DNA from 4 places in the Paraburkholderia sp. EG286A genome. Region 1 is predicted to be linked to each of the others. Evidence: predicted binding sites of a transcription regulator. Region 1 holds the regulator's gene; each other region holds the start of a gene.
What was found. Region 1 encodes LexA, which represses DNA repair genes until DNA is damaged. Its sites were predicted from a motif close to ACTGTATNNNNATACAGT; they were not measured.
Positions count from the first base shown of each region.

Region 2: a site for LexA is predicted at 2,106-2,123, ahead of dinB (DNA polymerase IV). Genes of this name have one in related genera too.
Region 3: a site for LexA is predicted at 3,360-3,377, ahead of recA (recombinase RecA). Genes of this name have one in related genera too.
Region 4: a site for LexA is predicted at 1,880-1,897, ahead of AB4Y35_RS34500 (VRR-NUC domain-containing protein). Genes of this name have one in related genera too.

Region 1 covers NZ_JBFRCB010000003.1:348,792-354,760, forward strand. Annotated here, with positions in the region: gene cysT (sulfate ABC transporter permease subunit CysT) at 1-499, opposite strand, end outside; gene AB4Y35_RS14315 (sulfate ABC transporter substrate-binding protein) at 626-1,684, opposite strand; gene lexA (transcriptional repressor LexA) at 1,977-2,627, shown strand; gene AB4Y35_RS14325 (hypothetical protein) at 2,697-3,074, shown strand; gene AB4Y35_RS14330 (DUF2939 domain-containing protein) at 3,171-3,854, shown strand; gene AB4Y35_RS14335 (universal stress protein) at 3,916-4,386, opposite strand; gene nodI (nodulation factor ABC transporter ATP-binding protein NodI) at 4,707-5,621, shown strand; gene AB4Y35_RS14345 (ABC transporter permease) at 5,680-5,969, shown strand, end outside.
Region 2 covers NZ_JBFRCB010000009.1:160,191-166,159, forward strand. Annotated here, with positions in the region: gene AB4Y35_RS34245 (amidohydrolase family protein) at 1-818, opposite strand, end outside; gene dinB (DNA polymerase IV) at 924-2,096, opposite strand; gene AB4Y35_RS34255 (aspartate/glutamate racemase family protein) at 2,262-2,969, shown strand; tRNA gene AB4Y35_RS34260 (tRNA-Met) at 3,065-3,141, opposite strand; gene AB4Y35_RS34265 (PadR family transcriptional regulator) at 3,292-3,834, opposite strand; gene AB4Y35_RS34270 (NAD(P)H-dependent flavin oxidoreductase) at 4,023-5,024, shown strand; gene AB4Y35_RS34275 (2-hydroxychromene-2-carboxylate isomerase) at 5,089-5,709, opposite strand; gene AB4Y35_RS34280 (SDR family oxidoreductase) at 5,810-5,969, shown strand, end outside.
Region 3 covers NZ_JBFRCB010000003.1:1,110,439-1,116,407, reverse strand. Annotated here, with positions in the region: gene AB4Y35_RS17885 (MFS transporter) at 1-475, opposite strand, end outside; gene AB4Y35_RS17880 (sensor histidine kinase N-terminal domain-containing protein) at 797-2,443, opposite strand; gene AB4Y35_RS17875 (response regulator transcription factor) at 2,456-3,208, opposite strand; gene recA (recombinase RecA) at 3,457-4,533, shown strand; gene recX (recombination regulator RecX) at 4,587-5,474, shown strand; gene AB4Y35_RS17860 (DUF2889 domain-containing protein) at 5,594-5,969, shown strand, end outside.
Region 4 covers NZ_JBFRCB010000009.1:212,374-218,342, forward strand. Annotated here, with positions in the region: gene AB4Y35_RS34485 (DUF3443 family protein) at 1-379, shown strand, start outside; gene AB4Y35_RS34490 (DUF3443 family protein) at 376-1,074, shown strand; gene AB4Y35_RS34495 (hypothetical protein) at 1,206-1,784, opposite strand; gene AB4Y35_RS34500 (VRR-NUC domain-containing protein) at 1,905-3,656, shown strand; gene AB4Y35_RS34505 (ATP-dependent DNA helicase) at 3,653-5,944, shown strand.

The DNA of each region.
Region 1 (5,969 bases):
CCTCGAGCACCGGCTGCACCGTGCGCACGACGAACGGCAAGCCGATGAAGGTCAGCGCCACGAGCACGCCGAGCGGCGTGAAGGCGATCTTCAGACCGAGCGGCTGCAGGAACTGGCCGATCCAGCCGTTGCCCGCATACACGGCGGCGAGTGAAATGCCCGCCACGGAAGTGGGCAATGCGAACGGCAGATCGACGAGCGCATCGATCACCCGTTTGAACGGGAACGTATAGCGCACGAGCACCCACGCGAGCAGGAAGCCGAATACCGCATTGATCAGTGCCCCGCCGAGCGCGGCGCTGAACGTGAGCCGGTACGACGCGATCACGCGCGGCGACCACACGGCGCGCACGAACTGGCTCCAGTCGAGTGTCGCCGTCTTGAGAAAGGTGGCGGCAAGCGGAATGAGCACCACGAGGCTCAGGTAAGCCACCGTGATGCCGAGCGTCAAGCCGAAGCCAGGCAGCGCACTGGGCTTGCGCAATCGAAACGTTGTCATGCTCATCGTCCAGACATGGGTTGCGCGATTCGTGCGTTGCCAATTCGCGCCGAAAAGCGCGCCCGTAGGCGCGCTTCGTTGTTATGCGGTCACGTCGTTATGCGGACCGCGTACTGCCTGACAACTTTACTGCGGCTGGTAGATCGAATCGAACACGCCGCCATCTGCGAAATGCGTCTTCTGCGCGTTGGGCCAGCCGCCGAAGGTGTCGTCGACCGTGTAGAGCTTGAGCTTCGGAAACTTCGCCGTGAGCGCCGCCGGGACCTTGTCCGAACGCGGACGGTAGAAGTTCTTCGCGGCGATCTCCTGGCCCTCTTCGCTATAGAGGAACTGCAGGTAGGCCTCGGCCTCCTTGCGCGTGCCCTTCTTGTCGACGACCTTGTCCACCACGGCGACCGGCGGCTCAGCCAGAATGCTCACGGAGGGCACCACGATCTCGAACTTGTCCGGGCCGAATTCCTTGAGCGAGAGGAATGCTTCGTTCTCCCATGCAATCAGCACATCGCCGATGCCGCGCTGCACGAAGCTCGTCGTCGCGCCGCGTGCGCCCGAATCGAGCACGCCCGCGTTCTTGTAGAGCTTCGTGACGAAGTCCTTCGCCTTCTGCTCGCTGCCGCCCGGCTGGTGCAACGCATACGCCCACGCCGCGAGATAGTTCCAGCGCGCGCCACCCGAGGTCTTCGGATTCGGCGTGACGATCGAGACGCCCGGTTTGGTCAGATCGTCCCAGTCCTTGATGTGCTTGGGGTTGCCCTTGCGCACGAGGAACACGATGGTCGACGTGTACGGCGAGGCGTTGTCGGGCAGACGCTTTTGCCAGTCCTTCGCGACGATGCCCTTGTTGGCGAGCGCGTCGATGTCCCATGCCAGCGCGAGCGTCACGACGTCGGCCTGCAGGCCGTCGAGCACCGAGCGCGCCTGTGCGCCCGAGCCGCCATGCGACTGCTTGATGGTGAGCGTTTCGCCCGTCTTCGCCTTCCACTGCTTGATGAAGGCTTCGTTGATGTCCTGGTACAGCTCGCGCGTCGGATCGTAGGAGACGTTGAGCAGCGAGGTATCCGCGTGAGCGGCGATGGGCGTCATGGCCGCCATCGCCGTGACCCCGACGAGCGGCACAACGCCGATGACCAGTTTTGCCGCCAGTGTTTTCAGCCAGCCCGCGCGCCCCGTATGTGTCGTGCCCATCTATCTGTTCTCCGTTCTCGTGTGTGCTCGTTTGCGCTCATTGTTGAGTTGCAGCTAACGATGGAGGCCAGTCTAGCGATCCGCTTACATTATTAAAAATGATGTTTTTTCATTTTTTAATACGCAAAAGTGGTAAGGACAGAGGAAGTCGCTGCTGGAGCGCGGTTTCATCCGCGCAAACACGGGAAAGCGGCCTGATGGCAACGCTCAGTCGATGAACTTCAAGTAACACTTGAAAAGTGGCGAGTACTGTATAAAAATACAGTTACCTGTTCAAACATACAGTGGCGCCATGACCAAACTCACCGCACGACAGCAGCAGGTTTTCGATCTGGTTCGCCGGGCCATCGAACGCACGGGCTTCCCGCCCACGCGTGCCGAGATCGCGGCGGAACTCGGCTTCAGCTCGGCCAACTCCGCGGAGGAGCATCTGCGTGCGCTCGCGCGCAAGGGCGTGATCGAACTGGCTGCGGGCGCCTCGCGCGGCATCCGCCTCGTGCCGGGGCCCGACGACCTGCCGCACCAGTTCACGCTCCCGCACCCGAGCATCATGCAGCTCTCGCTGCCGCTCGTCGGGCGCGTCGCGGCGGGTAGCCCGATCCTCGCGCAGGAGCACATCTCGCAGAACTACATGTGCGACCCGGCGCTCTTCTCGAGCCGCCCCGACTACCTCCTGAAGGTGCGCGGCCTGTCCATGCGCGACGCCGGCATCCTCGACGGCGACCTGCTCGCCGTGCAGAAGAAGGCCGAAGCGAAAGACGGCCAGATCATCGTGGCGCGCCTTGGCGACGACGTCACCGTGAAGCGCCTGAAGCGCCGTCCGAACGGGCTCGAGCTGATCGCCGAGAACCCCGACTACGACAATATTTTTGTCGAGGCCGGCAGCGCGGAATTCGCGCTCGAAGGCATTGCGGTCGGCCTGATCCGCCCCACCGAATTCTAAGCAATCCGTCTGCGCGCAGTTCACGCAGAGTTTGCGCACGCACCGTCTGCGCACTACCTGGAGAGAGTCATGGAACGCCTTGCCCGCCTGCTGCCCTTCCGCCAATTCGGCCGTCTTCGCCATCTCCGTGGAATCGCCTCGTGCGCGGTCCGCGAAGTGCGCGGTTCGGCTGCCGCGCTGAGCGGCTCGCTTTTCGAAGACTCGCCAGAGATGGTGGCGGCCAGCACGGCCGACCTGCCCGTGCTGCCCTCGGCCCAGCCCGCGTTTGCGCGCGTGTCGCTCAACAGCACGCTCAACACCGAACAGCCCATGCGCCGCGCGCCCGTGCGCGTCTATCAGGGCCCGTCGCGGCTCATCCTCGTCGGCACGGTCGACGCGGTTTGCCGCGCGATCGACCGCTGCATCGCCGAGCAGCACAGCGACCTGCCCGCGGCGCTCGCGAAGTAAGCGGCAACACGGCTTAAATGTGAGAAGAGGTTACGGGCGGGATCGTTTCGCCTGGTTTGCGGTCAACATCGTGTTTGAACGATTTGCCCTATGCCGATGACGGAATCTCTCTCTACCCCGCGTAAGACCCAAGGCTGGAAGAAACCCGTTGCGATCACGGTTGCCGTCGCAATGGTGGTTGCCGCGATCGGCTACGCCTATGCGTCGCCCTATATCGCGGTGAAGCACATGAAAGCCGCCGCCGACGCGCGTGACGCCGTCGCGCTCAACGAGTACGTCGATTACCCTGCGCTGCGCCTGAGCCTGAAACAGCAGGTGGGCGAGATGCTGCATCGGCGCGTCGAGGGGCAGCACAGCAGCAATCCGCTGCTGATCCTCGGCGCCGTGATTGGCGCGGCATTGATTAGTCCGCTCGTCGATGCCTACGCCACACCGGAAGGCGTGGCCGCCCTGCTCGATGGCATGCCGCCGACGGGCAAGCCCGGCGACCGGCCGCACGCGCCGCCACCGGCGGAATCCGGCGCGCCATCCACGCAATCGGCGGAACCGGCGCAATCGGCACCCGCCTCTGCCGCGCCACCGGCCCCGGCGGCATCCGGCAATCCCGCGCCCGAGGCCCGGCCAGTGACCACGGCCGGCTATCGCGGCCTCAACGAGTTCGCGCTCACGTGGGACCGCGACAGTACGGGCGAGCACTACGCCGCCATCCTGCAGCGTCACGGGCTCTTCTCGTGGAAGCTCTCGGCCGTCGAGCTCGACGAAGGCAACGTCTCGAACTGAGACAGACCGGCAATGACAGCCGAGCCAGGCCGGTTCTCTACGAACCGGCCCGCTTGATCCGCTATGCGGCGGCTTGCTGCTGCTTTTCCTCAGCCGCCGACGAACACGCCACGAGAATGCTGCACGAGACGCGGTCGAGCAGCGGCGTGTTGCCCGCGCCCATCCACCAGCGCGAGAGCCCCGTGCGGCAGCGGTGGCCCACCACCACGAGGTCGGCATTCAGCTCGTTGGCCAGATTCGCGATTTCGTCGATCGGATGACCGAACGCGAAATGCCCCTGAGCGCGCACGCCGCGCTCGGTTAGCCAGTCCACGCCTTCCTGAAGGATCTCGCGCGCCGTTTCTTCGAAGCGGCCGCAGGCCACGTCGGTCAACAGGCCGGCGCTCTGGGCGATCGTCGAACGCATGTCGACGACCGAGAGCAAATGCGTCTCGGCTTGCAGATCGAGTGCAAGATCGGCGCCGCAACGCAGTGCCTTGCGGCCTTCGCGCGAGCCGTCGTAACAGAGCAGAATTTTTTTATAGCTCGCCATGATCGCTTCTCCCCGCCCGCGTGATTTGCAGGCTGTGCGATTCTCATGATGGTGCGCCGCAATTCCACATGCAAGGGCTGGAAAACGCCAGGTGTGCATCGAAAAACGCCAGATGTGTCGCGACCGGCGCACGCATCTTGCTCAGTGCTGAATGCTTGCCGTGACATGCATTTGCCCCTGCATTGTCAAACCGCTTCGAAGCGAGGCCCGACCCGCCACGCAGCAATGCACTAAAATGGGCCGCCTTGTTTCGTGCGATTTTTCGTTCGGTACTTCGAGCGACTCGCGCGATGCCCGTTCGACTCACGTTCAACCGGTCCATGCCAGCACCCGCCATCGAATTCGAGCAGGTCATCAAACATTACGGAGACAGGGCGGTCGTCAACGGCCTGTCGTTCGACGTCGTTCCCGGCGAGTGCTTCGGACTGCTCGGCCCGAACGGCGCGGGGAAAACCACGACGCTGCGCATGCTGCTCGGCATCGTTTCGCCCGATGCGGGTCGCATCAGCCTGTGCGGCGAGCCGGTGCCGGCGCGCGCACGCCACGCCCGCCAGCGCGTGGGGGTGGTGCCGCAGTTCGACAATCTCGACCCCGACTTCACCGTGCGCGAGAACCTGCTCGTGTTCGGCCGCTACTTCGGCTTGTCCGCGCGCGAAACGCGCGACCTCGTCGCGCCGCTGCTCGAATTCGCGCGCCTCGAAAGCAAGGCCGACGCGCGCGTGGGCGAGCTCTCCGGCGGCATGCGCCGGCGTCTCACGCTCGCGCGCGCGCTCGTGAACGACCCCGACGTGCTCGTAATGGACGAGCCCACCACGGGCCTCGATCCGCAGGCGCGGCATCTGATCTGGGAGCGGCTGCGCTCGCTGCTCGCGCGCGGCAAGACGATTCTCCTCACCACGCATTTCATGGAGGAGGCCGAACGGCTTTGCAATCGCGTCTGCGTGATCGAGGAAGGCCGCAAGATCGCCGAGGGCGCACCCAAGGCGCTGATCGAATCGGAGATCGGCTGCGACGTGATCGAGGTGTACGGACCGGACCCGGTGGCGCTGCGCGACGAACTCGTGGGCGATGCGAAGCGCACGGAGATCAGCGGCGAGACGCTGTTCTGCTATGTGGACGACCCCGCGCCCGTCCATGCGAAGCTGCGCCATCGCTCCGATTTGCGCTACCTGCACCGGCCCGCGAATCTCGAAGACGTGTTCCTGCGGCTCACGGGCCGCGAGATGCAGGATTAACGGCGGCTGGATTAACGGCGGCAAGATCGACGGCGGCGTACGAATCGCCAAGGACACCATGCAGACACGCACCAACAACCCGACGCCCTCGCGCCCCGAGCATGCGAGCGTGCGCGAGCCGCGCGCCGCGCTGCCTTCGAACGCCACGCACTGGATGGCCGTGTGGCGGCGCAACTATCTGGTCTGGCGCAAGCTCGCCCTCGCGTCGATGTTCGGCAATCTCGCCGACCCGATGATCTATCTGTTCGGTCTCGGCTTCGGGCTCGGGCTGATGGTCGGGCACGTCGACGGCGTCTCGTACATCGCGTTTCTCGCGGCGGGCACGGTGTCGTCTTCGGTGATGATGTC
Region 2 (5,969 bases), on a different contig from region 1:
GCAATCGCCGCGACACCCGACTCGCGCATGAGCGGGATCAGCTTGCTCACGTAGTAGTTGTCCATCGAATGCATCGAGGTGAGATGCGAGCCAGTCACGCGCCCATGCAGGCCCAGCCGATGCGTCTGCGCCGCGAGCGTTTCGATGTGGCGCGAGAGCGGGTCGTCGGACTCGTCGCAATGCATGTCCACGCGCAGGCCCTTGTCGGCGGCGAACTCGCAGAGCAGGCGCACCGATTCGGCGCCCTCCGCCATCGTGCGCTCGAAGTGGGGAATGCCACCCACCACGTCCACGCCCATCGCGATCGCGCGCTTGAGATTGTCGAAGGCACCGGGGCTGCGCAATACGCCGTCCTGCGGAAACGCCACGAGCTGGAGATCGAGATACGGCGCGACGCGGCGCTTCACTTCCAGCAGCGCCTCGACCGCGAGCAGCCGTGCGTCGCATACGTCGACGTGCGAGCGGATCGCGAGGAGCCCGCGCGCGACGGCCCAGTCGCAGTACTGCAGCGCGCGTTCGACGAGCGCCTCCTGCGTGAGATGCGGCTTGAGCTCGCCCCATAGCGCGATGCCCTCCAGCAGCGTGCCCGACGCATTCACACGCGGCAGGCCATACGAAAGCGTGGCGTCCATGTGGAAATGCGCATCGACGAACGGCGCGCTCACGAGCGCACCCGCGGCATCGATCTCCTCGCGCGCCGCCGTCGTGAGCTGCGGCTCGACGGCCGTAATGCGCCCGCCCTCGATGCCGATATCCACCGTGGGATACCCGGCGGGATGCGCATGCGCGAGCACCGCGCGGCGAATGATCAGGTCCATCTGCGGCTCCTTGTTCTGGCGTGGCACTTTCGTTAAGACTCGCGTCGATTCTATCGACGCCAGAATGACGCCGCCAGCGGCGTGGCCCGCCTCTACGCGCAGGCGTCAGACGGGCGCGATCGGACCGTCGTCTTCCGCGGGATCGTCGTCGAAGAGTGCGAATTGCCCGCGCAACGCCGGGTTGTCCTCTTCGAGCCGCACGCCCACGCCGAGCAGTCGCACCGCCAGCTTGCGCCGCGCGAGCCCTTTTTCGAGCATCAGCAGAAGGGTGCGCACATCGGCGGCGTCGGCCACACACTCGACCGTCGTACGCTGGAAGTCGGCGAAACGGATCTTCACGAAGAGCTTGCGCACCGCGTGCGCGCAAGCCGCGCGTTCGATGCGCGCGTCGAGCTGCACCGCAAGCCGCTTGAGCTCTTCGCTGCACGCTTCGAGCGTGAGCAGATCGTTCACGTAGGTCGTCTCGACGCTCACCGACTTGCGCTCCTGATCGGCTCGCACAGGCCGGTCGTCCAGGCCGCGCGCGAGTTCGTAGAGCCGCTTGCCGAAGACGCCGAAATGCCGATGCAGATCGAACAACGACCACGTGCGCAGTTGCGCGCAGGTCGTGAGCCCGAGGTTTTCGAGCTTCGCGGCCGTGACCTTGCCGACGCCGTGGATCTTGCGCACGGGCAGCGCGGCGACGAAGGCATCGACTTCAGGCGGGCGCACGACGAAGAGGCCATCGGGCTTGTTCCAGTCCGAGGCGATCTTGGCGATGAACTTGTTGGGCGCGACGCCGGCCGATACCGTCACGCCTACGGTTTCGCGCACGCGCGCGCGTATTTCCTCGGCGATCAGCGTGGCGCTGCCCTTGCAGCGCGAGGCGCGCGTGACGTCGAGATAGGCTTCGTCGAGCGAGAGCGGTTCGACGTCGGGCGTGTAGTCGCGGTAGATCGCCATGATCGCGCGCGAGGCGATGCGGTACTTCTCCATCGCCGTGGGCAGGATCAGCAGCTCGGGACACTTGCGCATGGCGAGCGCCGACGACATCGCCGAATGTATGCCGAAGCGCCGCGCCTCGTAGTTGCAGGTGGCGATCACGCCGCGCTGGTCGGGCCGGCCGCCCACCGCGAGCGGACGGCCGCGCAGTGAGGGGTCGTCGCGCATTTCGACCGACGCATAGAAGCAGTCGCAATCGCAATGGATGATCTTGCGAGCGGCGGCGATAAGTGCGGCGGCGGAGCGCTCCGGGGCGGGCGCAGCCGGCGGCGCGAGGTCGGAAGAAGGCGAGTTCACGGTCTCGATACTGTACAAAAACACAGTACTATTTTCAAGACAAGTGTCCGCGCCCTTTATCGGCTCCCGTACCGCTTCGGATCGGCCAGACCGTCTCTGGACTGCTGGCTGCGCGGGCCTATACTCGTGCGGACTGAACAGGCCACGAGAGCGAGGAACGAATCGATGAAGACGATCGGCGTGATTGGGGGGATGAGCTGGGAATCGTCGGCCGAGTATTACCGGCTGCTGAACCGCCACGCGAAGGCGCGTCTGGGCGGCCATCACAACGCGCGCAGCCTGATGGTGACCGTGGACTTCGCGCAGGTCGAAGCGCTCCAGCGCGCGGGCGACTGGGACGCGCTGGGCGTGCAGATGGCCGAGGCCGCGCAGCAGCTCGAACGCGGCGGCGCCGAGATCGTGCTGCTCGCGACGAATACGATGCACCGCGTGCGCGCGGCGATCGAGGCGACGATCTCGATCCCCTTCCTGCATATCGCGGACCCGACCGGCCAGGCGCTGCGCGCCGCGGGCTTCACGCGGGCGGGCCTGCTCGGCACGCGCTACACGATGGAACAGGACTTCTACGTGGGGCGACTGCGCGAGGCGCACGGCATCGAAGCAATCGTGCCGAACGAACACGATCGCGCGGACGTGCACCGGATCATCTACGACGAACTGTGTCACGGCAACGTGGATGGAGAGTCGCGGCGCGTGTATCAGCGCGTGATCGAAGACCTCGCGGCACGCGGCGCGCAGGCGGTCATTCTCGGCTGCACGGAAATCACGCTGCTGATTGGACAGAACGATTCGGCACTGCCGGTGTTCGACACGACCGCGTTGCACGCGCAGGCCGCGGTGGATTGGGCGATTGGAGGCGAGGCAGGTGCCTAGCGATGGCGCTCGTTGCAGCTTCGAGCCGCAGAAAACAAAAAACCCGCTCAGAGCGGGTTCATTGTTTGGCACGAGGCCTTGCTGCTTAAGACGTTTGGTTGCGGGGGTAGGATTTGAACCTACGACCTTCGGGTTATGAGCCCGACGAGCTGCCAGACTGCTCCACCCCGCGTCCGTCAGAGAAAAGAATTATAGGGTGCCTCGATCACTCCGTCAAGCGTCTTTTTCACACGACTGAAACATCACGCATTCGGACATCGTCGAGCCGGCGATCGTGACGCGAATCTCAAAGCGAGAATTACTTCGGACAACCTGGCACATTTCACTGTGCCTGCGGGGGTTCCACCAGCGTGCGCACCTCTTCCGCCCACGCAAGCCACATCTCCTGCGTATGGATGCCCGCCTTGAGGATCGCGTACTGCAACTGCTGCCCGCGCGTGAGCGATGCCGCGCCAAAATCGCGCTGCTCGATCTCCCGATAGGTCGCGAGCCGCGCACGATTTTCTTCGATGAGCCGCGCGAGTTCCTCGGCGAGGCCGAGCGGCCCGATCACGGCATCGGCGCGCAGCTTGAGCAGAAACACGTTGCGCGAATCGAGGTCGAGCGCGGTCTCGCGCACCCAGCGCGCCACTTCATCCCGCCCGACCGGCAACACGCAATACACCTTCTTGCGCGACGCGGCGGCCGTCTCGTCCTCGATGACCGACACCCACCCCGCGTCGACCATGCGGCCCAGTTCGCGATAGATCTGCTGATGGGTGGCGTGCCAGAAGTAGCCGATCGCGCGATCGAAGCGGCGCGCGAGGTCGTAGCCCGATGAAGGCTTTTCCAGCAAGGCGATGAGGATGGCATGCGGCGTCGACATGCGGCGATTCTAAACCACGCCCCGCCCGATACCGGATCTGTTGCGGAGCGAATTTTCCCACTATGCAACTGGTTGCATAGTTTCGGCGGCTTTGCTATGTTTGAGCCTGCCAGCCGGCGCGTACGCCGGCGCATCGAATCACGCGACGGCAGCCGCACCCGGCGGCCGCCCCAGTCCAGGAGATATGGATGTCCCTTCCCGCCGTGCTGCGCCGCGGCCTGTCGATTCCGGTCGTCGGCTCGCCCCTCTTCATCATTTCGAATCCCGATCTCGTGATCGCCCAGTGCAAGGCAGGCGTCGTCGGTTCGTTCCCCGCACTCAACGCGCGCCCCGAGCACGTGCTCGGTGAATGGCTCGACCGCATCACCACCGAACTCGCCGAGTACAACGCGAAGCATCCGGACGCCCCGGCGGCGCCGTTCGCCGTCAACCAGATCGTCCACAAGTCGAACGACCGCCTCGAGCACGACCTTGGTGTGTGCGCCCAATACAAGGTGCCGATCGTCATCACGTCGCTCGGCGCGCGCGAAGAGGTCAACCACGCGATCCACGCATGGGGCGGCATCGTGCTGCACGACGTCATCAACAACACGTTCGCGAAGAAGGCCATCGAGAAAGGCGCGGACGGCCTCATCGCCGTGGCCGCCGGTGCGGGCGGCCACGCGGGCACGCTCTCGCCGTTCGCCCTCATCCACGAGATTCGCGAATGGTTCGACGGCCCGCTGCTGCTGTCGGGCGCGATCGGCAACGGCAACGCAATTCTCGCGGCGCAGGCGGCGGGCGCCGATCTCGCCTATATCGGCTCGGCGTTCATCGCCACGCACGAAGCGAATGCCGTCGACGCCTACAAGCAAATGATCGTCGAAGGCGGCGCGGGCGATATCGTCTACTCGAATCTCTTCACGGGCGTGCACGGCAACTATCTGCGCCAGAGCATCGTGGCGAGCGGCCTCGATCCGGAAGCGCTGCCGCAGTCGGATCCGTCGGCGATGAATTTCGGCTCGACGCGCGTGAAGCCGTGGAAGGACATCTGGGGCTCGGGCCAGGGCATCGGCGCGGTGAAGAGCGTCGTGCCTGCGGCTGAACTCGTCGCGCGTTTGCAGCGCGAATACGAGGCGGCGCGCGTGCGTCTGGGCGTGGTCGCCACGCCGCAAGCCGAGGAACAAACGGTGGAACAAGCCGCGCTCTGATGCGCGGCGCGAGGCGGGAGCGATCATGCCGCGCCCGCCTCGCCTCGTGCTGCAGCGCCGCGTTTTATGCGTGCGACTTCACACGCGCGATTTCCTCTTCGACGTCGCGCAGTTGATCCTTGCCGAAGTACATTTCGTCGCCGACGAAGAACGTCGGCGAGCCGAACGCGCCGCGCTCGAACGCCGACTGCGTGTTCGCAAGCAGCGCGGCCTTCACATCGGCGCCCTGAATCGCCGTTTCGAATGCCGTGGCGTCGAGGCCGTCCGCCTCGAGCGCCGCGCGGATCACGGCGGGGTCGTCCATCTTGAGGCCCTCTTCCCACATGTGCGCGAACATGCGGTCCACGTAGCGCTCGAACGTGCCGTTGCGCTGCGCCGCAATGGCGCCGCGCATGATCTGCAACGTGTTCACCGGGAAGTGCGGATTGTGCCGATAGGCGCTCAGCCCATGCTGCCCGATGAAGCGCCGCATCTCGAGCATCATGAACTTGCGTTTGTTCTCGATGTCCGCGAACGCCTCGGCCGGCGAGCGATTGCCGCTCAGCTTGAAGAGGCCGCCGAGCAGGATCGGCACATATTCGAAACGCACCTGCTGGCGCGCTTCGATGCCGCCGATCACCTTGTGGCACAGGTAAGCGTTAGGACTACCGAAGTCGAACAGAAACTGCACCTTGATGTCAGCCATCGTGTCTCCCTTATGTGAATGCGCGCACCTTTGCCCGGGCGCGCCGACGTCCTAAGATACCTGAAACCGGGCCGCTGTAATCGACAGTGAGACAAACACCATGACGCAAAAGAAAGCCGTACTGGTAATCGGCGCAGGCGACGCCACCGGAGGCGCCATCGCGCGCCGCTTCGCACGCGAGGGCTACATTGCCTGCGTGACGCGCCGCAATGCCGACAAGCTCGCGCCGCTCGTCGCGCAGATCGAAGCCGAGGGCGGCG
Region 3 (5,969 bases), 760 kb from region 1:
TGTAGAAGCCGCGGCGTCCGGGCGGCGCGTGTTCGGCGACGTAGGTCGCGGCGCCGCCGTACTCGCCGCCGAGCGCGAGGCCCTGCAGCAGACGCATGCCGATGAAGATCACCGGCGAGGCAATGCCGATCGACGCGTAGCCGGGCAGGAAACCGACCACGAAGGTCGAGACACCCATGATGACGATCGTGACGAGGAACGTGTGCTTGCGGCCCACGAGGTCGCCGAGGCGCCCGAACACGATCGCGCCGAACGGACGCACGGCGAAGCCGGCGGCAAAGCCGAGCAGCGTGAAGATGAAGCCGGCCGTGGGATTGACGCCGGAAAAGAAGCTTTTGCTGATGAAGGCCGCAAGCGATCCGGCCAGGTAAAAGTCGTACCACTCGAACACGGTGCCGAGCGACGACGCGAAGATCACGCGTTTTTCGTCGCTGGTCATCGGCGCGTGCGAGACTTGTCCGCCAACGGTTGCCATAGATGTCTCCAGTATTGATATGCGTGTGGTCCGTCGGGCAGGCGACTCGTAGACCCGCGGTCCTGCGGAGCATTATTGGAATGGAAACTTACGGGCTTCTGACGCGCGTGTGGGTTTCTGAGGGTGGTATCGGAGTGGGGTCTAATCGGTTATGTTCGCGGAATGCGCCAGTAAAATCGCGCATTCCGTTTTTAACATCTTATAAAGTTCGAGCTTTGACTCGTGCGTCGCGGATCGGATAAGGGTAAGTCCCATCCCGGTTTTCTGACGCGATCCGTCAGTTTTGCGGTGGTTTCGCCGCCAAAGCGCCGGCGATGCCGCTCAAGCGCGCGTGCGCAGCCGCAGCGTCACGCGCACGAGCGTGCCGGCAAGGCGCGGCGTGTCCTGATAGACGTGATCGTCGATGGCGAGCGTGCCGCCGTGCATCGTGGCGATCTCGCGCACGATCGCGAGCCCGAGCCCGCTGCCTTCACCGTCGCGCCCGAGAATGCGGTAGAAGCGCTCGAGCACGCGCTCGCGCTCGGCGGACGGAATGCCCATGCCCGTGTCTTCCACCTCGAGATGGACCACGCCCGCCGCGGGCTCGGGCCGCACACGCACGGTGATACGCCCGCCCGCGGGCGTATAGCGGATCGCGTTGTCTATGAGGTTCGAGAGCATCTCGCGCAGCATCACCGGGTTGCCGTCCACTTCGACGCGCGCCGCTTCACCATCGCCTTCCTCGCTGCCGCAGGCCGTTTCGGGGCCTTCGTAGCCGAGGTCCATCTGTTTGGCGAGCGCCGGCTGCACCCAGTCGCGCACGGCGTGGCGCGCCACGTCGGCCACGTCCACCGGCGTGAAGACCTGCCCCGACATGCGGTTTTCCGCGCGCGCGAGCGCCAGCAGCTGGGTGACGAGCCGCGCGGCGTGCTCGGAGCTCGTCGCGATCTGCTCGAGCGAGCGGTGCACTTCGGCGGGCGCGTTCTGGCGCAGCGCGAGTTCGGCCTGGGTGCGCAGGCCCGCGAGCGGCGTTTTCATCTGATGCGCGGCGTCGGCGATGAAGCGCTTTTGCAGCTCCATGTTCTGTTCGAGCCGCGTGAGCAGGTCGTTGAACGAGGTGACGAGCGGCTCGATTTCGGGCGGGGCGCGGCGCGCTTCGAGCGGCGATAGATCGTCGGGCCGACGCATGCGGATGTTCGACTGCAGCGCGTGCAGGGGCGCGAGGCCGCGCGAGAGGCCGAACCACACGAGCAGGATCGCGAGCGGCAAGATCACGAACTGCGGCAGGATCACGCCCTTGATGATGTCGTTGGCGAGCTGGCGGCGCTTGTCGAGCGTTTCCGCGACCTGCACGAGCACGGGTTGACCTGACCGATCGCCGGCGCTCGGGTGCGTCGGTTCCACCGTCGTATAGGCCACGCGGATGTCGATGCCATGCAGCGTGTCGTCGCGGAACTCGACGAGGCCCGGCGGCGGGCGGTCGTCGTCGTGCGGCAGCGGCATGTCGCGATCGCCGCCGATCAGCTCGCCGCGGCTGCCGAGCACCTGATAGAACACGCTGTCGACGTTATCGGCGCGCAGGAAGTCGCGCGTGGAGGCGGGCAGCGTCAGCTCGGCCACGCCGTTCACCGGCTGGATCTGGCGCGCGAGCACATAGGCGTCGGTTTCGAGCGCGCGGTCGAAGGGGCCGTTGGCGATCGACTTCGCCACGAGATACGTGACCGCGATGCTCATCGGCCAGAGCAGCAGCAACGGCGCGAGCATCCAGTCGAGAATCTCGCCGAAGAGCGAGCGCGGGCGCGCCTCGGCGGCGGCTTCGGCTTCGTCGGGCGGGGCGAACGGATTGGCGTAGCGGGCGTCGCGCGCGTCGTCGTCGAGGGCGTCGGCCGCGAATGCGGTCGCGCCCGGGGCGCTGTCGCCGGCCGAACCGGCCACGCCTGCGGCGCCCTTGGGCGGCACGGCGCGCGCGATGGGAGGACGCCCGGCCATCGTCGATCCCGCCTACTTGAAGTAGTGGCTGGCCGGCATCGCCGGCGCGGCGTCGGGCGTGCCGGCGGGTGTCTGGCTTGCGCCGGCCTGCGTGTCCTTCGCCTCCTTTTCGAGGCAGTAGCCGAGCCCGCGCACGGTCACGATGCGCACGCCGCCCGCTTCGATTTTCTTGCGCAGCCGGTGCACGTAGACTTCGATGGCGTTGTTGCTGACTTCCTCGCCCCATTCGCACAGGTGGTCGACGAGCTGCTCCTTCGAAACGAGCCGCCCGAGCCGCTGCAGCAGCACTTCGAGCACGCCCAGTTCGCGCGCGGAAAGGTCGAGCACCTGGTCGTTGATGCGCGCAATGCGCCCCACCTGGTCGAACGCCAGCGCGCCATGCCGCACGACGGTCGGGCCGCCGCCCGCGCCGCGCCGCGTGAGCGCACGCACGCGCGCTTCGAGCTCGTTGAGCGCGAAGGGCTTGGCCATGTAGTCGTCGGCGCCGAGGTCGAGGCCTTTGACGCGCTCGTCCACGCTGTCGGCGGCGGTGAGGATCAGCACGGGCAGGTTGGAATTGCGCGCGCGCAAACGGCGCAGCACCTCGAGGCCCGGCATTTTCGGCAGGCCCAGATCGAGGATCAGGAGGTCGAACGACTGCATCGACAAGGCGGTATCGGCATCCACGCCGCTACGCACGTGATCAACGGCATAGCCTGATTGGCGGAGTGATCTCACGAGCCCGTCCGCGAGTATGCTGTCGTCTTCGGCAATGAGGATTCGCATGTTGCGCCAGCGTCGCCTTCGAGGCGTTTTGACCTCGTAGTCAGGCTCGTAACACCCGCGCCGCGCCGCGTCCTTGAAGGCGCGGCCAGGCGACGCGCGGCGGTCTCCCGAAATTCGCGGTTCTGGATCGCCAGAAAGGCTTGCCAAAACCACTGTTTTTTTATACAGTGTCTGCGTTCGTGTGCATTAGCCCGAATGAGGCGTGCGCAAGGTCACGAGACGCCGTTCATCATAGCAAAGGACGATTCATGGAAGATAGCAAGAAAGGCTCGGCTGGGCTGACTGCTGAAAAGAGCAAGGCGCTGGCCGCCGCGCTCGCGCAGATCGAAAAGCAGTTCGGCAAAGGGTCGATCATGCGACTCGGCGACGGCGAAGCGGTCGAGGACATCCAGGTAGTCTCCACCGGTTCGCTCGGCCTCGACATCGCACTCGGCGTGGGCGGTCTGCCGCGCGGCCGGGTGGTCGAGATCTACGGTCCGGAATCGTCGGGCAAGACCACGCTCACGCTGCAGGTGATCGCCGAAATGCAAAAGCTCGGCGGCACGGCGGCGTTCATCGACGCGGAACACGCGCTCGACGTGCAATACGCCGCCAAGCTCGGCGTGAACGTGCCCGAACTGCTCATCTCGCAGCCGGACACGGGTGAGCAGGCGCTCGAAATCACCGACGCGCTGGTACGCTCGGGCTCGATCGACATGATCGTGATCGACTCGGTCGCGGCGCTCGTGCCGAAGGCCGAAATCGAAGGCGAAATGGGCGACTCGCTGCCGGGACTGCAGGCGCGTCTGATGTCGCAGGCGCTGCGCAAGCTCACCGGCACGATCAAGAAGACGAACTGCATGGTGATCTTCATCAACCAGATCCGCATGAAGATCGGTGTGATGTTCGGCAACCCGGAAACCACCACGGGCGGCAACGCGCTCAAGTTCTACTCGTCGGTACGTCTGGACATTCGCCGCATCGGTTCGATCAAGAAGAACGACGAAGTGATCGGCAGCGAAACGCGTGTGAAGGTCGTGAAGAACAAGGTCTCGCCGCCGTTCCGCGAAGCCGTGTTCGACATTCTCTACGGCGAGGGCATCTCGCGTCAGGGCGAAATCGTCGACCTCGGCGTGCAGGCCAAGATCGTCGACAAGGCGGGTGCGTGGTACAGCTACAACGGCGAGCGCATTGGCCAGGGCAAGGACAACGCACGCGAATTCCTGCGCGAGAACGCGGACATTGCTCGCGAGATCGAAAACCGCATCCGCGAATCGCTTGGCGTGAGCACGATGCCGGACGGCGTCAAGGATTCCGGCGAAGTCGAAGTCGCTGACGAAGAATAAGTCCACGAGGCTCTCGTAGATAAGGCAAGCTGATGCGCAAGGGCGGGTCACACATGTCCTCGCCTTCCGGCGAGCAGGCTAACCCGCGAGCGGGTTCGCCTGCGGACAGGGGCGCCGAGCGGCGCTCCGCCGTCAAGCCTGCCGACTCGCGCACGAGCCGCTCAAGCCATTTGAGCCGCGACGCCCAGCCGGGCGATCGCGGCTTTGCGCATTCTGGCGCCGCGTATTCGTCGCCCGCCGATCTCAGCGACGATGGCGGCGCAGTCTTCGAAGTCCCGTTCGAGGCTTTCTTCGGCGGGGCGGATGAAGCGGCGGCAAGCCTGCCGCCAGAACCGCTGTCCGAACCAACATTCAAGCGATCGCGTCGCGCGCCGCTCGAAACAGCGCGCGAATCCAGCGCGCCGCAAGGCGACCAATACGAGCGTAGCTCGGCCAGCCGCGCCGCACGCGCCAGCGAGCGCGAAAAGTCGTCCACGGCGAAGCAGCGCCCCGAGCGCTCCCTCAAGGGCCGCGCGCTCGGCTATCTCTCGCGCCGCGAATACAGCCGCGCCGAACTCTCGCGCAAGCTCATGCCGTACACCGAAGACGCCGACGCACTCGAAGTGCTGCTCGACTCGCTCGAACGCGAGGGCTGGCTCTCCGACGCGCGCTTTGCCGAAAGCGTCGTGCACCGGCGCGCGTCGCGCGTGGGGGCGGGGCGTATCGTCAGCGAACTCAAGCGCCATGCGGTGGGCGAAGCGCTCATCGAAGAGGTGAGCTCGCAACTGCGCGAGACCGAGCTCGTGCGTGCCCGCACGGTCTGGCAGAAGAAGTACGGCCAGTTGCCAGAGACGCCTGCCGAGCGCGCGCGTCAGGCGCGCTTTCTCGCGGCGCGCGGCTTCTCGATGTCGATCATCGGCAAGATCCTCAAGGGAATCGACGAAGACTGGTCCGACAACTGAGCCGGCCGTCTCGAAAAATCCACGCAGGCAAGTCCCCGCCCGGCCTGTGTGTTCGCGGCTGTCTCAAATACCCGGTATGTTAAAATCACGAGGTTTTCCAATCCGGTCTTACCTTTAGCATGCCGCTTTCTCCGCCCGTGCCCCGCCAGTTGCGCCATCAGCGCGCCATCCGGGCGGTTGCCTATGAGCGCGAAGACGGCCTGTGGGACATCGACGCGTGCCTGACCGACCACAAGCCACGCGACGTGCCGCTCGCCGCCGGTGTCCGGCCCAATGGTCTGCCGATCCATGAACTCTGGCTGCGCATTACGATCGATCGCAAGCTCAACGTCGTCGACGCCGAAGCGTCGTCCGACTGGGTGCCTTACGACGGTCAGTGCCAGAACGCCAATCCCGCCTATCGGGCCCTTATCGGGCTCAATCTCCTCGACAATTTCCGCCGTGAAGCGGGCCGGCTCCTCGCCGGCACGGTCGGCTGCACACACCTCACAGAAA
Region 4 (5,969 bases), on a different contig from region 1:
GACCACGCCCAATGTCGTGGCCGTCACGGTCGGCCCGACGCCCACCTCGACGCGCAACATGCTGATGACGAGCGTCACGGTCTGCGTGCCGGGCACCGCGGACTGCGCGAGCGTCGACCACGTCCAGGTCGATACTGGCTCGCAGGGCCTGCGCCTGCTCGCTTCGGCGCTGCCGGCGGGCTTCGCGCTGCCCGCCGTGCCAGCCGGCGCGGGGGCCGACATCGCCGGCGAATGCGCCGTGTTCGGCACGGGCTACACGTGGGGCGCGGTGCGCAGCGCCGACGTGAAGCTCGCGGGCGAAATCGCCGCCGCGCTGCCGATCCAGGTGATCGCCGACCCGGCCGTGCCGGCCGCGGCGCCGGCAGCGGCCTCGCGATGAACAGCGCCGCCACGCTGCGCTCGAACGGCATCCTCGGCGTAGGGCCGTTCAGCGCCGATTGCGGCGTGTCCTGCGTCAGGGCGGCAGTCACGCCGTGGTACTACGCGTGCCCCGCGAGCGGCTGCACGGCGAGCATGCAACCGCTTGCGCAACAGGTCAGCAACCCGGTGGCGGGCTTCGCCACCGACAACAACGGCGTGATCATCGACTTGCCGGCGCTGGCCGACAGCGGCGCGTCCGGGCTGACCGGGTCGATGATCTTCGGCATCGGCACGCAGGCGAACAACGCGCTCGGCAGTGCAACCGTGCTGCGCGCGAACTCGGGCACGGGCTATGTGAAGACGACGACATCGGACGGCACCGTCTACTCGCTGAGCTATCTCGACACGGGCTCGAACGCGCTGTACTTCAACAGCCCGACGATGACGCGCTGCGGCTTCTGGTATTGCCCGAGTTCGCCTGTCAGCCTCGGCGCGACGATAGCCGGCATCGACGGCGTGGGCGCTCCCGTGACCTTCGCGGTCGCGAGCTCGACGACGCTGCTCGCCACCGGCAACTGGGCCTTCAGCAATCTCGCGGGCTACAACGGTCGCGCGTTCGGCTGGGGACTGCCGTTCTTCTTCGGGAGGCGCGTGTTCACGGCGATCGCCTCGCAGGCCACGCCTGCAGGCAGCGGACCATTCTTCGCGTTCTGAGCGCGCCGGCGGCCGCCTACGTCTCATCAGTCACAAACGACGAAGGCCTCCTGGGAGGCCTTCATGAGCGCGGATTGCGCCAGCGACGGGTGCCGCCGCAGCCGCGCCACGGCGAGCCGCGTGCGTTCGATTTAGTCGTTCGCGGCGTTCGGGTCGGGCGTGGTCTTCGCGAGTTTCGGCGGTGCGAGCCAGCGGAACGTCGCGAGGCCCGATTCGTTGAAGGTGCACTCCGCAGCCGCCGGCGTGACCGCGGCCTTCTTGATGCCGAGCTTTGCGGCCAGCAGCGCGACCGGCGTAGTCGGCTTGCCCTCCGCCGCGCCGCCCTGGGCGACCGGAGCGGTGGGAACCGAAATCGTGCCGGGCAGCGCTGCCGCCTGCACCGTCGGCGCCGTAACCGTGGTCGCCTCGTTGGCGCCCTGCGCCGCGGTGGACGACGCTGCCGATGCGGCCGAAGCCGCCGAGGCAGACGGCGCCGATGCGGCCACGGCGGCCGACGCCGCGCCGTTCTCGAGGCGCCCTTCGACCACCACGCGGGCGCCGCGATACGTCGTCGCGCTATGCGTGACTTTGAGGTCGCCGAGCGTCGTCTCGGCAAGGCGGCTACGCATCGCCTCTTCGCAAGCGCTGGTGTTGCGGTACTGCGCCGCGCATCCCGCGAGCAGGGTGACGGCGGCCGCGAGGCCGGCTAAGCATGCGTTACGTTTGTTCATCGCTCATCCGATTTTCAGGCTGCGGCAATTGTAGCGTACGGGGCGGGGAATCCCTGACGGCGCTCGCGCTCACGCGCGACCCTGCTATCATCGCCGCTGTATATCCATACAGTGCCGCGCGTGCTTCCCGACTCTCCCGATCCGTTCTACTACCTCGCCAACTTCGAGCGTGCGCTAGCGTGGCTCGACACGCGCTGCGCCGACCTGTTCGACGACGCCGAGCGCCGCTTCGCCGACGATTTCGCCCAGATGCCGCAGGCGTCGCGCGCGCTCTTCGTGCGCATGCTGATGCGCAAGGGACCCCATTTCCGCGCGAGCCGTCTCGCGTACGACGAGATCGGCTGCCCGCGCGCGGCGGCGGCACCGCTCGTCGCGGCGGGCTGGCTCGACGACGCACCCGCGCTCGATCTCGACGCGCTCGCCGCGCTGGTCACGAAAGCCGAACTGCAGACGCTCGCCCCGCGCCTCGGCATCGCGCTCGAAGCGCGCGCCACACGCTCGGCGACGCTCGAGGCGCTCGATGCACACTATGCCGCCGCACCCGAGCCGCGCGACTGGCATGCGTGGTTCCCGGCCTCGCCCGACACCGTGCTGCGGTTCGCGAGCGCCCCGCTCTGCGAGCGCCTGCGCCTGATGTTCTTCGGCAACCTGCATCAGGACTGGTCGGAGTTCGTGCTCGCCGACCTCGGCGTCTTTCGCTACGAAAGCGTGCCCTTCGATCGTGCCTCGCGCGCGTTCCAGCGCCGCGAGGACATCGACGCGTATCTGGCGCTGCGCGATTGCCGCGACGGACTCGAGAGCGGCGCGGGGACCCAGGACTTCGACGCTGCCGCCGCCATCGGCGCAACCCTCGAAGCGCTCGACACGCTGGCGCCGCGCACGCAAGCCAACGCGTGGCTGCGCGCTCGCCACGACAAGCTGCGTCACGCCGCGGGGCTCGCAGCCGAGCGCGCGGGCGAAGCCGAACTCGCGTGGCGCGCTTATCTCGACTGCGGTCATCCTGAATCGCGCTATCGCCGCGTGCGCGTGCTCGAACAGCTGAACCGCCGCGAGGAAGCGCTGGCGCTGGCGCAGACCATTGCCGATACGCCCGCGAACGAAGAAGAAGCGCAGCGCGCGGCACGCACACTCGGGCGTCTCGCCCGCACGCGGGCGAAGTCGAAGACGAGCGCGGAGCCGGGGTTCGCGCAGCTCGAACTCTCGCTGCCCGCGGCGCCCGGCGCGCTGCGCGTCGAGGAAGCCGCCCGCATCGCGCTCGCCACGCCGCAAGCGCCCGTGTTCTATGTCGAGAACACGCTGATCAACGCGCTCTTCGGCCTGCTCTGTTGGCCCGCGCTGTTCGCGCCGCTGCCGGGCGCGTTCTTCCATCCGTTCCAGCGCGGCCCCGCCGACCTTCACGCCCCCGACTTCGTCGCACGCCGTGCCTCGCAGTTCGACGCCTGTCTCGCCGAACTCGAAACGCACGCCTACCGCGACTCGATTCTGCGGCGCTACGCGGAAAAATCCGGCACCCAGTCGCCGTTCGTCGCCTGGCCCGCGTTGAGCGACGAACTGCTCACGCTCGCCCTCGACTGCTTCCCCGCCGCCCATCTGCGCCTGTGGTTCGAGCGGCTGCTGCGCGAACCCGTTGCCAACCGTTCGGGGCTGCCCGATCTCGTACGCTTCTGGCCGCACGAGCGGCGCTACGAACTGATCGAGGTGAAAGGCCCCGGCGACCGTTTGCAGGACAACCAGCGCCGTTGGCTTGCCTATTGCGTGCAGCACGGCATGCCGGTTTCCGTGTTGCAGGTGCGCTGGCCCCACCTGCCCGACCCAGCCAACGAAGCCGATGAAGCCGACGACAGCGCCGCCCAGGCGCTGCCCGCGCCATGAGCTACACAGTAGCCGTGCGCACGCTGTGCGAGTTCACCGCGAAGCGCGGCGACCTCGACTTGCGCTTCACGCCTTCGCCCGACGCCAGCGATGGCCGCGCCGGCCACGCGGCCATCGCCGCGCGCCGCCCGCCCGGCTACGAGACCGAGGTCGCGCTTGCCGGCACGTTCGAATCACTCACCGTGCGCGGCCGCGCCGACGGCTACGATCCCGCGCGGCGCAGGCTCGAAGAGTTCAAGACCTATCGCGGCGACCTCGATGCGATGCGCGAGAATCAGCGCGCGCTGCACTGGGCGCAGTTGCGCGTCTACGGCGCGCTCCTGTGCGACAAGCTCGGCCTCGACGCGCTCGAACTCGCTTTGGTGTACTACGACATCGGTTCGGGCCGCGAAACGGCGCTCGTCGAGCAGGCGAGCGCGCCGGAATTGCGCGCCGCGTTCGAAACGCAATGCCGCCGTTTCGTCGCATGGGCCGAGCAGGAAAGCGCCCACCGCGCCGCGCGCGACGCCGCGCTCGCCGCGCTGAGCCTGCCGCATCCGCAGTTTCGACACGGCCAGCGCGACCTTGCCGAAGCCGTCTGGCGCGCGGCGACCCAGGGACGCTGTCTGCTCGCGCAGGCGCCCACCGGCATCGGCAAAACCATCGGCACGCTCTTTCCGCAGTTGAAGGCGTTGCCGCGGGCGGCGATCGACAAGGTCGTATTTCTGAGCGCAAAAAGCTCAGGGCGCCAACTGGCGCTCGATGCGCTCGCCACGCTCACAAGCGCGCAAGACGAAGCAAGCGCCGATGCGCAACGAGTGCACGTGCCCGTGCGCGTGCTCGAACTCGTCGCGCGCGAAAAGTCTTGTGAGCATCCCGAAGCGGCATGTCATGGCGAATCGTGCCCGCTCGCGCGCGGCTTCTACGACCGTCTGCCGGCCGCGCGTGCCGCGGCGCTCGAACGCGTGCGGCTCGATCGCGCAGCACTGCGCGAGGTCGCGAGCGAGCATGCCGTGTGCTCCTACTACCTTGGCCAGGAACTCGCGCGCTGGAGCGACGTGATCGTCGGCGACTACAACTACTGGTTCGACGCGAGCGCCATGCTGTTCATGCTCGCCGCGCACAACCAGTGGCGCGCGAGCGTGCTGGTGGACGAAGCGCACAACCTGCCCGAGCGCGCCCGCGCGATGTATTCGGCGGAACTCGTGCAAACGCGCATCGACACCGTGCGCCGCGCCGCGAGCGCGCCGCTCAAGCGCGCGCTCGCGCGCCTGCAGAAGCACTGGAACGCACAGAACGCCGTCCAGCCGGGCGCCTGGCGCGCGAGCGACACCTTGCCCGAGGGCCTCGTTGCCGCGCTCGGCGACGTGATCGCGGCGATCGGCGACCAGCTCGCCGAACCCGCGCTCGTGCGTGACCCCGAACTCGAGCGCTTCTATTTCGACGCCCTGCACTTCACGCGCATTGCCGAACGCTTCGATACGCATTCGCTCTTCGACGTCACGCCGCTGGCGCAGCAGAACGCGCGCCGCCCGCGTTCCACGCTCGCCATCCGCAACATCGTGCCGGCCGATGCACTGCGCCCCCGCATCGCCACGGCACACAGCATTACGCTTTTTTCAGCGACACTCTCGCCCACGCATTACTACAGCGACATGCTCGGCCTGCCCGCCAACACGGTGAGCATCGACATCGACACGCCGTTTCGCGCCGAGCAGCTCGATGTCCACATCGCCCGCCATATCTCGACGCGTTATAAGGACCGCGAACGTTCGCTCGACGCGCTGGTTGGGCGCGTGGCCGCGCAATTTGCCGAACGCCCGGGCAACTATCTGTGCTTTTTCAGCAGCTACGACTATCTGCAGCAAGCCGTCGACGCGTTTGGGGCGCGCCATCCAGAGGTCGACGTCTGGATTCAGTCGCGCACCATGGACGAGGCGGGCCAGCAGGCCTTCGTCGCACGCTTCGTGGAAGGCGGCTGCGGCATCGGTTTCGCCGTGCTGGGCGGCGCGTTCGGCGAAGGCATCGATCTGCCGGGCACGCGCCTCATCGGCACGTTCATCGCGACGCTCGGCATGCCGCAGGTGAACGCCGTGAACGAGGCGATGCGCGCACGCATGGATACGCTCTACGGCGACGGCTTCGACTACACCTACCTGATCCCTGGCCTGCGCAAGGTCGTGCAGGCCGCCGGGCGCGTGATCCGCACCGAGCACGATCGCGGCGTCGTGCATCTGCTGGACGACCGCTTCGCGCAGCCCGGCGTGCGCGCGCTGCTGCCCACGTGGTGGCGCATCGCCGCCAGTTAATCTGGATTCCATATCAATCAGAAGG